DNA from 2 places in the Paenibacillus sp. FSL R7-0312 genome. Region 2 is predicted to be linked to the other one. Evidence: riboswitches for the same ligand, from Rfam matches in the RefSeq annotation. Region 2 holds a riboswitch; the other holds the start of a gene.
The links. Region 2 has a riboswitch for cyclic di-AMP ahead of MKX70_RS05275 (C40 family peptidase). Riboswitches for the same ligand answer to the same signal wherever they lie in the genome.

Region 1 (5,169 bases), 3.5 Mb from region 2:
TTCAGGAGTATGTCAATCAGGATAAAGCAGCCTTTTACTTCGTCAACCTGGCCTTTATTGGTACAGATTCGAGAACAGCTTCACTAGCGGCACTGTCCGTATATCATCAGAATGAAGAGGCTTTCTGGAAATTCTTCGATGCCATCTATGCTAACCAGGGTGAAGAAAAGGTGGAGTGGGCAACACCGGACTTCCTGGTAAGTCTGGCACAGCAATTAGAACTGCCCATTGACTTCGACCTGCTGCGTAAGGATATTGAAGACAAGACCTATGAAAGCGAACTGGAGAGAGATATCCAGGTTGGCACAGACACCGGTGTAACCAACACGCCATCACTGTTTGTGAATGGAGTCAAGGTGAATGAACCTTTTAATATGGAGGAAATTGATGCTCAAATCAAGGTAGCTGCGGAAGCTGTGGCTGCACAATGAATAAATTCTCTGCATTCTGCCGCCGGAATTGTCTCTACTTGGCCTGGTTCGTCTCGGTTGTTGCTGTAGCAGGCAGTCTGTATCTCAGTGAAGTGCTGAAATATGAGCCCTGCAAGCTATGCTGGTTTCAGCGGATATTTATGTACCCGCAGCTTATTTTGCTCGGAATCGCCACTTACCGGGGGGATAAGCGCATTATCCCTTATGTGCTGCCCTTAAGTTTGATTGGCGGAAGCATTTCGATCTATCATTACGCAGAGCAGAAAATTCCGGCACTTAGCAAGGTGCTTCCATGTACAATCGGTGTCCCGTGCAACACGGATTATCTGAATTATTTCGGATTCATCACCATCCCGCTGCTGGCACTCATTGCGTTCGCATTAATCACAATTCTGCTATGGACAGGGCGTAAAGAGGATGCAGGTGAGTAAGAAGCCGTCAGGCAGAATGAAGAGTAACTATTTCCCTTAAATTGAGTGTAAATTATTAAGCAGAAATGCTGTAAAATCACGCGATAAAGTGATAATGAAAGAGAATGAAAGATCAAGACATACCGGATCATGGATTTGGTTGTTTTGGTTGTTTTTCATTCTTTTTTCATTTGTTTCAACGCTTTACGGAAGAGTCATTGTAGATTAATATTAGTCCTTGTGAGAAGTTGAATATGCGCTGAATTTTCCGGAAGGAAAAACGGGGGAACCAAACTTGGCCGAGTGCCAACGGGGTGAATCGGAAGCGGGTCAGCAGACTCGAAAACCGTAGGGCTACCACAGCCCGAATCCGCCAGCTAACCTCGTAAGCAATAGTGGGATAATGACCATGCACTCAAGGCATGCGGATCATTTCCGTATGCCTATTTCTGTGCCTGCATTTATGAAATCCACTTATGAAAACAGCGCGCGGTACTGCCGTTTCAACTTAACAAAGAGAGGAAATGTTACTACAATGGTAAGCAAGGTAAAACGACTATTGATCGGGCGTCCGATGAAGTCGAACGAACTCGATCATGAAAAGTTATCCAAGGTGAAAGCACTGGCTGTCCTGTCTTCTGATGCGCTCTCGTCTGTAGCCTACGGAACAGAACAAATCTTAATTGTACTCGTGGCCGCAGGCTTCACAGCTATCTGGTACTCATTGCCAATTGCATTAGCCGTATTGGGCCTGCTGGTCATCTTAATCCTGTCTTATCGGCAGACCATTTTTGCTTATCCGCAGGGCGGAGGCGCCTATATTGTCGCCAAAACTAATCTCGGGGTTCATACCGGCTTGCTTGCCGGAGGCTCTTTGCTGGTGGATTATATTTTAACGGTGGCGGTAAGCGCCTCGGCGGGAACGGATGCGATCACATCAGCGTTCCCGGGTCTTCATAATCATAGTGTACTTATAGCGGTTACTGTCATTCTGCTCTTAACGATTGTCAATCTGCGGGGGGTTACTGAATCAGCTTCATTCATAGCCATTCCGGTATATCTGTTCGTCGTCTCCATCTTTGTGCTGATTATCGCGGGAGTCTTCAAGTATGCAACCGGCGGTGCTCATGCCCAGGTTCCTGAGATCGGCTCGGCGGTATCGAATGTCAGTATGTTCCTTCTGCTTAAGGCCTTCAGCTCCGGCTGTTCGGCACTGACCGGGGTAGAAGCTGTATCTAATGCGATCCCTAACTTCAAAGCACCGGCTGAGAAAAATGCGGCTAAAACACTGGTGCTTATGGGTCTGATTCTCGGGGCTATGTTCACGGGGATTACGCTTTTGGCTTATTGGTACGGTATCATGCCGAACGAGAAAGCAACGGTTGTGTCGCAGATTACCGAGTCTACCTTTGGCCGCGGCGGTTTGTACTTCTTCATCCAAGGCATCACCGCAGTAATCTTGTTCCTGGCGGCGAATACAGCGTATTCGGCATTCCCGCTGCTGGCATTCATGTTCGCCAAAGACAAATATTTACCCCACGCCTTCATGGTACGCGGAGACCGGCTGGGATTCTCCAACGGCATTATTTTCCTCGGCGTAATGTCGGCTGTGCTTGTAGCCGCTTTTCACGGTAATACCGAAGGGTTGATTCCATTATACGCCGTTGGGGTATTCATTCCGTTTACCCTTTCACAGCTTGGCATGATGGTCCAGTGGTACAGAACCAAGCCTAAGGGCTGGCAGAGCAAATTCGCAGTGAATACAGTAGGCATGCTCACAACCTTGACCATTACGCTCATCTTCATTATTACTAAATTCTCGAGTGTATGGATGGCCTTCATCTTCCTGCCGCTTGTAATCATCGTGTTCCACCGGATTCACCGCCATTATATGAATATTGCCGATCAGCTGCGCATTTGTCCGGCTACGGATAAACCTTGCATTAAAGGAAGCACAGTGGTTGTACCTGTTGCCGGTGTCACCCGCGCGGTACTGCATTCAATCAGCTATGCGAAGTCATTGACTGAGAATGTGGTGGCTGTATATGTCGGATTCGATGAAGAAGAGATTCACAAAATGGAACAGAAGTGGGAAGAGTGGAACCCTGGGGTTCGCCTGATTGTACTCCGCTCGCGTTACCGCAGCATCATCCGCCCGCTGGTGAAATTCATCGATACGGTGGAGTGGAAAACCGCTTCAACAGACCATATTACTGTACTCATTCCGCAATTTGTTACGAAGCATTGGTGGCAGGCGATTCTGCATAATCAGACCAGCTTGTTCATCCGCTCTTATCTGATGAATCAGAAGGATATCGTTATAGCAACTGTGCCGTATCATTTGCACAAATAGACATACCCTTTATATGTATAACGGTTGTTTCCGCAGGTTGCGGGAGCAGCCGTTTTTTGTTATGCGCAGTGTGAGTGTACATGGAACCAGATAATTTAGTTGACAGAGAGAATGAGAATCAATATCATCAGTTTATGTGAGGCGAAGGCCACAATCACCTTTGACCAATAATGAATGTATATACAGGAGGGGTATTATATGTTTTCGTTCAACCTGCAAAGATCAACAAGCATGAAGCTGGCTATGGCCGGACTCATGACCACGACGTTGTTACTATCCGCATGCGGGAATAACAATGCAGTCAATAACGGAGGAGCGGCAACTACGGCACCTGCAACAACTGCAGAAGCTACAACTGCACCGGAAGAAACGACAGCCCCAGCGGTAGACCAAACAGTAACGGATGCCATGGGACATAAAGTCACTATCCCTGCGAACCCGCAGCGTGTGCTTGCTTCTTATCTGGAAGACTATCTGGTCGCACTCGGCGTGACTCCGGTTGCCCAATGGTCCGTGACAAACGGCACTCAGGATTACCTCGCAGCTGAGCTTAAGGATGTTCCAACCATCAGCTATGACCTTCCACTCGAAGCCGTAACTAGTTTTGCACCGGACTTCCACATCGTACAATCGGAAGGCACAGTCCAGAACGGTCTGTATGATCAGTTGAACAAAATCGCACCTACGTATGTACTCGGCGATGAAATCAGTAAAGACTGGCGCAAATCGCTGCTCCAGATCGGTGAGCTACTGAACAAAACGCCGGAAGCTGAAGCAGCCATTGCTGCCTATGATCAAAAAGCGGCGGAAGCCAAAACAAAAATCTCTGCTGCGATCGGCGATGAGTCTGTTGCCATCCTCTGGCTGGTATCCAAGAACTTCTATATAGTAGATGAAACCCGCAGCAGCGGGGCAGTCCTGTATGGTGACCTTGGCCTGAAGCTTCCGAATCTGGTTACCGAAATTCCTGCAGAGTCCAGAGCAACGTGGAATCCCATTTCACTTGAGAAATTGTCTGAGCTGACTGCAGATCATATCATCCTTGTGAACAGTGACGGGGCGGATGCTGCTGAAGTTACGGATGGCGCGATCTGGAAGGGGATTCCGGCTGTTAAGGCGGGGAATGTTCATGAGTTTGGCAGATCAACCAGCTGGCTGTACAGCGGTCCTATAGCTAACTCCAAAACAATTGATGATGCTCTGAGCAGTCTTGTAAAATAAGCAGCGTTCAAATGCCGGTAATCAGCTTTTGCCGGTAGAGAGTGTGCAGGTCCTTGTATCCCCGGATACGATGATCTGCACCTTTTTTAAATGGAGCGATAGATGAGGGCGTCCAGTATAGATTACGCGTTATCTGCTTGTACAATATTCATATATTTGCGATAATGAGAATGATAATCAATTAGAAGCAAGTAATAATCCTGTTAAGGAGACGGCTTATGGTTTCATCCACACGTTCTAACCTCAATCCTTCTACGGCTGCAGAGGATAAACCCATCAAGTCGCGGCCGGTGGCTGCAGCTACGATCCTGCTGCTCGGAATAGCCGCCATCGTCTTCGGGCTGATGCTGTCTGTATCGGTAGGAGCGGCAGATATCCGGCTGGCTACTGTATGGGAAGCTGTCTTCCGTTTCAATCCGGAGCTGGGACAGCATCAGGTCATCCGGGAGCTGCGGATCCCCCGCGCTTTGGCCGGAGCGCTGGTGGGTGCATGTTTTGCTGTTGCCGGCGCGATCATGCAGGGGATGACCCGGAATCCGCTGGCGGATTCGGGGCTGCTGGGACTTAACGCCGGAGCCGGTGTTGGCCTGGCATTGGCTTTCGCCTTTGCCCCTTCGCTGTCTTTCATGTATATCATGATCTACTGCTTCATTGGAGCAGCTGTGGCATCGCTCTTAGTCTTCGGCATCGGTTCGCTGTCCCATAGCGGGCTGACACCGCTACGCCTGACCTTAGCGGGTGCTGCGGTCAGTGC
Region 2 (5,169 bases):
TCGGTCGTTCTGGTGTAGCCTGGAGGCAGCCGCGGAGCGGAGTTTGTCCCCAGGCATCTGCCCATGTTAAAATTGGGATAAGAAGTACTATTGGCCGGGATTTAAGAATACATTTAATCGAAAAAAATCTTTGGCCCGGCACATCCCTTGGACTTTAAGAAGCTGAGGGATGTTTTATTTAAAAGACAGGACTGCTGTGATGTAGCTAATTAAGCAAGGGAGGAAACAAATTGCCATTTACAGAGGAAGAACTGCGGGAGCAGATCGGCAAGCTGGAAGGCTGGAAATTGGAAGAGGATATTATGGTACGCAAATATATGTTCAATGAATATATGAAGGGAATTGCCTTTGTAGATGAGGTTGCTGCGATCTCGGAAGCGTTCGACCATCACCCGCATATCACCATTGATTACAAGACCGTTATCGTGCGTCTGCCTGCAGATGTGCAGAAGCTGGATATCCGCCAGGCCAATGAAATTAACGAGGCTTTTGAGAAAAACCGTTAGAGGACAGGATCCTTATGGAAATGACAGTACTGCCTGATCCATAAAAATGCCCGTGCAAGGATACCAGGTATCTTTTGCAGCGGGCATTTTGCTTTGGGCATGTTATTATTTCTTCTCGGCCAGCCATAAAGCGACATTCGCAATTTCCTCAGGGGCTAGTTTGTCTTTGAAAGAAGGCATCTGCCCGCGTCCCTTGGTCACAATGCTGTAAATCTGCGCCGCGTCATGCTGAGCGCCCTCCTGCTGCAGGTTCGGCCCTACACCGCCCTGAAGCTGATCCCCGTGGCAGGTGATGCAGTTGGCTTTTACCAGGGCCTCCGCGCTGGCTGCGTCCAGCACAACCTCAGGCATTGTAGGCTTGTTCTCTTCAGCCACCTCGGCTTTGCCGGGCAGGGTAAACATTAAGACCACGGCAAAGGCACAGGCGGCAAAAAACAAACCGCTCATGATCCATTTCTGCATCTGCATCCGTCCCTTCATGTAAGCTGCTTCCTTCATTATACCGGATGGTGAAGCGTTATCATAGTATTTGTGTCAAAAAAATGAACGAAACTCCTGGGAAATTTGCATACATACAGAAGTGGAATGCTATTTCTCATAGACCATACAATAAAATGGTTTATCGCCAGATGGAGTTCTTCGTTCATAAGTATCCGTTATGGTAAATCCGCATTTCTGGTAAGCACGGATGGCCCGCTGATTCCAGGTCAGTACCTCCAAATCGATCTCCCGTTCCGGATAACGCAACAGAGCCGCCTGAACGATGGCCTTCATGAAGAGATGTCCCATGCCATGACCGCACAGATCGGGCCGCATGCCGATTCCGAGCCGGACTACACCCTCCATAGGGAACAGCTGGGCGAAGCCGCATAGGATTCCCTGTCCGTTCACGATGGAAACGTATTGTTCGCTGCGCAGCTGCGGATCACCGAATTCAACACCGAGCGCCTGCATCTGCTCCCAGGGCATCCAGCCGTAAATATTATACGGGGGCCTATAGTTCCACTCACAGATCTCAGCGCCATGCCGCGACTCCATAGCAACAACATAAAAAGATACCGGAGAACTTATCATAAGCGGAGGCCACCTTTCAAGGGAACATTACTTCATTCTATAAATATTATATACAAAATGAGCAGGATACGACGCAAAAACCTTGCAGATAGACCGGAACTTGACAAACGCCAAAAAATATTTTAGGAAAGGGCCGAATTGATGTTTTACAAATATAGAGCGGGGTAAGTAATTTTATAGACAAAAAAATAAGCCCTCCTCCAAGATTTCGGCAAAAATCCTGGAAAAGCGCTTATATTTAGGACAAATTATTGCACATCGTCATTGTCTTCGGAATCAGTAGCTACAGTCTTGTAAGCATCTGTACTCATAATCCGTTTGGCGCCAACGTAGCGGTTGACGTAGTAGCTGTCACTCAGCGAACTGATGGTTACACCACGCGAGGAAGAAGCATGTGCGAACTCACCGTCACCAACATAAATACCGACATGGGAAACGCCTTTGCCGCTTGTATTGAAGAATACAAGATCGCCCGGTCTCATCTCATCACGGGATATAGCAGTGCCCATCTGATATTGGGAGCCGGATTGGTGGGGCAGGTTAATTCCGATCTTATCAAAAACATACATTGTAAATCCGGAGCAATCAAAACCGTTCGTGGATACACCGCCGGATACGTATTTGGTCCCGATGGCTTTGTCGATAACTTTATCCATTTTGGAATCCGCGAAAGCGCTTCCTGCTCCAATGGTGAAGATGATGGAAAAGCTTAGTACTGCGGCTGCTAGCTTCTTCTTCAAAAGTAAATACCCCTTCCAAATGCCTACGAGGTTAGCTTAAGGGTTCGGTTGAAGGTCCCCTATGACCCCTCTTAGAATAGGAGGTCAATTCACCCAAAGTTGGTTCCCCCGTTTCCCTAAATCTTTAGGGAACTCGGCACGACTGTTGATTAGGATTAGCTGTTATTCAATACATGACAAAACCTTTGTTAAAAGCGATTCAATAATTACAAAAATGTTACTAAAAGCTCACTGCGATAATTGTAGCAAAGACTAGGGCGCTTGGCAATCACTTATAACATATTAATGCATTTTTTTTGCGTTTTTTAGAGTTATAGCTGCATAGAAAGACTCATATTTAACGCAGCGGGTGAGCTGTTGATGAATTTTCTTTGGATTTGGGATAAAAAGGTGTTTCAGGGCCTGCAGATGAGTGTAAAAGGTAGAATAAGGAAAAGGAAAAACCCGGAAATGATTACGGCAATAATCAAAACCGGGCTCGTATAAGTTACATTTAGATGTTAGAGGTACAAATATTCGAGGAAATGTTCAAGGGTTCAATCGTAAGCGACAGCTTGGTAGGCTGTTGTGCTCATTACTCTTTTAGCGCCAACGTAGCGGTTGGCCCAGTATGCCTGACTCAGCGAACTGATGGTTACACCACGCGAAGTGGAGGATTGTGCGAATTTTCCATTGCCAACATAAATACCGACATGGGAAACTCCGTTGCCCAGGGTATTGAAGAATACCAAATCACCGGAACGCAAATTACTCTTGGATACGGCTGTTCCAACGCTGTACTGTGCCTTAGAGGTGCGCGGCAAGGTCAGGCCGATACTCTTGAATACGTATTTGGTGAATCCGGAACAATCAAAGCCGCTGGTGCTGGTGCCCCCGGTTTTATATGACGTTCCAATGGTTTTTGAGATCACAGTATCCATTTTGGAATCTGCGAAAGCGCTGCCCGCTCCGAGTGTAAATACCATCACAAGACCTAGCGCTGCTGCGGTGCATTTCTTCTTAAAGTTCTGACTTCTCAAAAGATGTACTCCTTCCAAGGCCTGCGAGGTTAGCTTAAGGATTCGGTAGAAGGTTCCCCTATGACCCCTCTAAAGCGAGATCAATTCACCCAAAATATGGTTCCCCCACTCCCCGGTGCTGGGAATTCGGCGTTTTGTGCACCAGAATAGTGACATATCGACATAAGGTTAATGGCTTCGGTTACATAGCTGCATAATTCCATTTGAAAGATTACAAATTTGTTACTAGTAGTACAGGCATCATTGTACCAAAGGATTTACAGTTTTGCAAATGCACTTGTCGCAGCTGTAAACAAAAAAGAGTCATGCACCTCACCAGAGGGGCGATGACTCTTTTAGTATGCCGTTTTGGCGGCCGATTATTGTGGGAATGATTTACTGGACCAGAGATGATACTGCGCGGCTATGCCCCACATTTTGAATAGAGTGGATGGCAGAGGGGCAGCCTGGCGCAGGAGCAGGGCCGGGAGACCCGGAAAGAAGAGCGCTGCAGCGCCGCAGAGGATCAGCATCACCAGACTTCCTGCGCCCAAAATGACAGATATCCCGATGGAGTGCAGAAGGACTTTCAGACAGATCAGCAGCGAAGTGAACATGCCCGTGCCGGCGGTATAACCGAACTGCATATACAGCAGCAGCTTGCGGATAAGGAAGAGGTAGACGAGCCAGCCCAGCACATAAGGCACGAGCGTCAGCAGCAGCGGATAATCGAGAATGCCGTTCAGAAGCAGACGGTACATCTTCGGCAACAGCCAATAGAGCGGCAGAAGGGCCAGCGCCCATTCAACGAGACTGAACAGCAGTACAGGCAGACCATAACGCTTCATCCCGGGAAAAAAGAACAGTCCGCGCTCCCCGGCACGTTCCTGGTGAAGCTCGTGCAGCAGGCCCGCCCGGATAAAGGGGGAGAGCAGCAGCCGCAACACAGTCAGTGCCAAGAGCAGCCATAGCCATTGCCGGACGTCCGGGTCCGTGTGCAACGCAGCCTGCCCCTCAATATAATACAGCAGCCTGCCTATGCTACTGCCGCCGGCATTCGCATCCGGATAGCGCAGCAGTACCGGAACGACGGCGCTTTTAATGAATTTGTACATGAAGTAGCCCCAGAACAGCCGGTAGATAAATAGCAGAATCAGGATATAAAATTGCTCTTTCATGCTGTGCCAACCGCGGGTTATCGAAATTTTCACAATCCTTCACCTCACCAGACAAGAGTTCCGAGCAGGGTTTCAAGCAGTGTCGTCGCACTGAGCGTCCAGCGGGAAAGAGTATTGTGCTCAAGCTCCGCCATTCTGAAATTATTGAGATGCTTGCTCTCCAGCAGTATGGAATGTCCCGGATCAATCTCGGCGGAGACCAGAGGTGCTTTATACGATAATTCAAACGATGTTGTCTTCCCTTCGCCGTTCCAGTATTGCTGAACCGAGTACCCGTCCGAGAAAATAAATTTTACAGGGACATCCCCATAATGGCTGCCCTTGTTACTTACCTCAACTACAGCATCATATTGAATGCCTGCTCCGTTGCCGCCGTCCCGTTTAGCTGTGAGCCTGATGTCGTCTACTGCAAAATCAGGGGCTCCGCCGCTGTAGACGTACTGGTCAAAATAAGTCTGCCAGGATTGCTTGGTCACTTTCTCCACAATCTTCTGGAAGTCAGCGGTCGAGGGATGCTTGAAGCGGTATTTACGGGCATAGGCAGCGAGAATGGCATCCATGTTCTTGGCTCCTGCTAACCGTTCGATGTCACGGAGCACCAGCTTGCCCCGGATATAGACATTGCGTGTGTAGGCATCATCTCCGGTGTATTTCCACGTCTCCAGATTGAGCG

Region 1: linked by a shared signal. The riboswitch ahead of MKX70_RS21045 (APC family permease) and the one ahead of MKX70_RS05275 (C40 family peptidase) in region 2 are both predicted to bind cyclic di-AMP.

What each region holds. Positions count from the first base shown of each region.
Region 1 is NZ_JBBORE010000001.1:4,787,403-4,792,571, forward strand. It holds gene MKX70_RS21035 (DsbA family protein) at 1-431, shown strand, start outside; gene MKX70_RS21040 (disulfide oxidoreductase) at 428-862, shown strand; cyclic di-AMP (ydaO/yuaA leader) riboswitch at 1,089-1,248, shown strand; gene MKX70_RS21045 (APC family permease) at 1,377-3,194, shown strand; gene MKX70_RS21050 (iron-hydroxamate ABC transporter substrate-binding protein) at 3,393-4,415, shown strand; gene MKX70_RS21055 (FecCD family ABC transporter permease) at 4,634-5,169, shown strand, end outside.
Region 2 is NZ_JBBORE010000001.1:1,246,431-1,251,599, reverse strand. It holds gene MKX70_RS05300 (hypothetical protein) at 1-18, shown strand, start outside; gene MKX70_RS05295 (4a-hydroxytetrahydrobiopterin dehydratase) at 231-506, shown strand; gene MKX70_RS05290 (c-type cytochrome) at 612-968, opposite strand; gene MKX70_RS05285 (GNAT family N-acetyltransferase) at 1,095-1,580, opposite strand; gene MKX70_RS05280 (C40 family peptidase) at 1,829-2,320, opposite strand; cyclic di-AMP (ydaO/yuaA leader) riboswitch at 2,326-2,469, opposite strand; gene MKX70_RS05275 (C40 family peptidase) at 2,857-3,285, opposite strand; cyclic di-AMP (ydaO/yuaA leader) riboswitch at 3,343-3,481, opposite strand; gene MKX70_RS05270 (hypothetical protein) at 3,699-4,496, opposite strand; gene MKX70_RS05265 (M1 family metallopeptidase) at 4,541-5,169, opposite strand, start outside.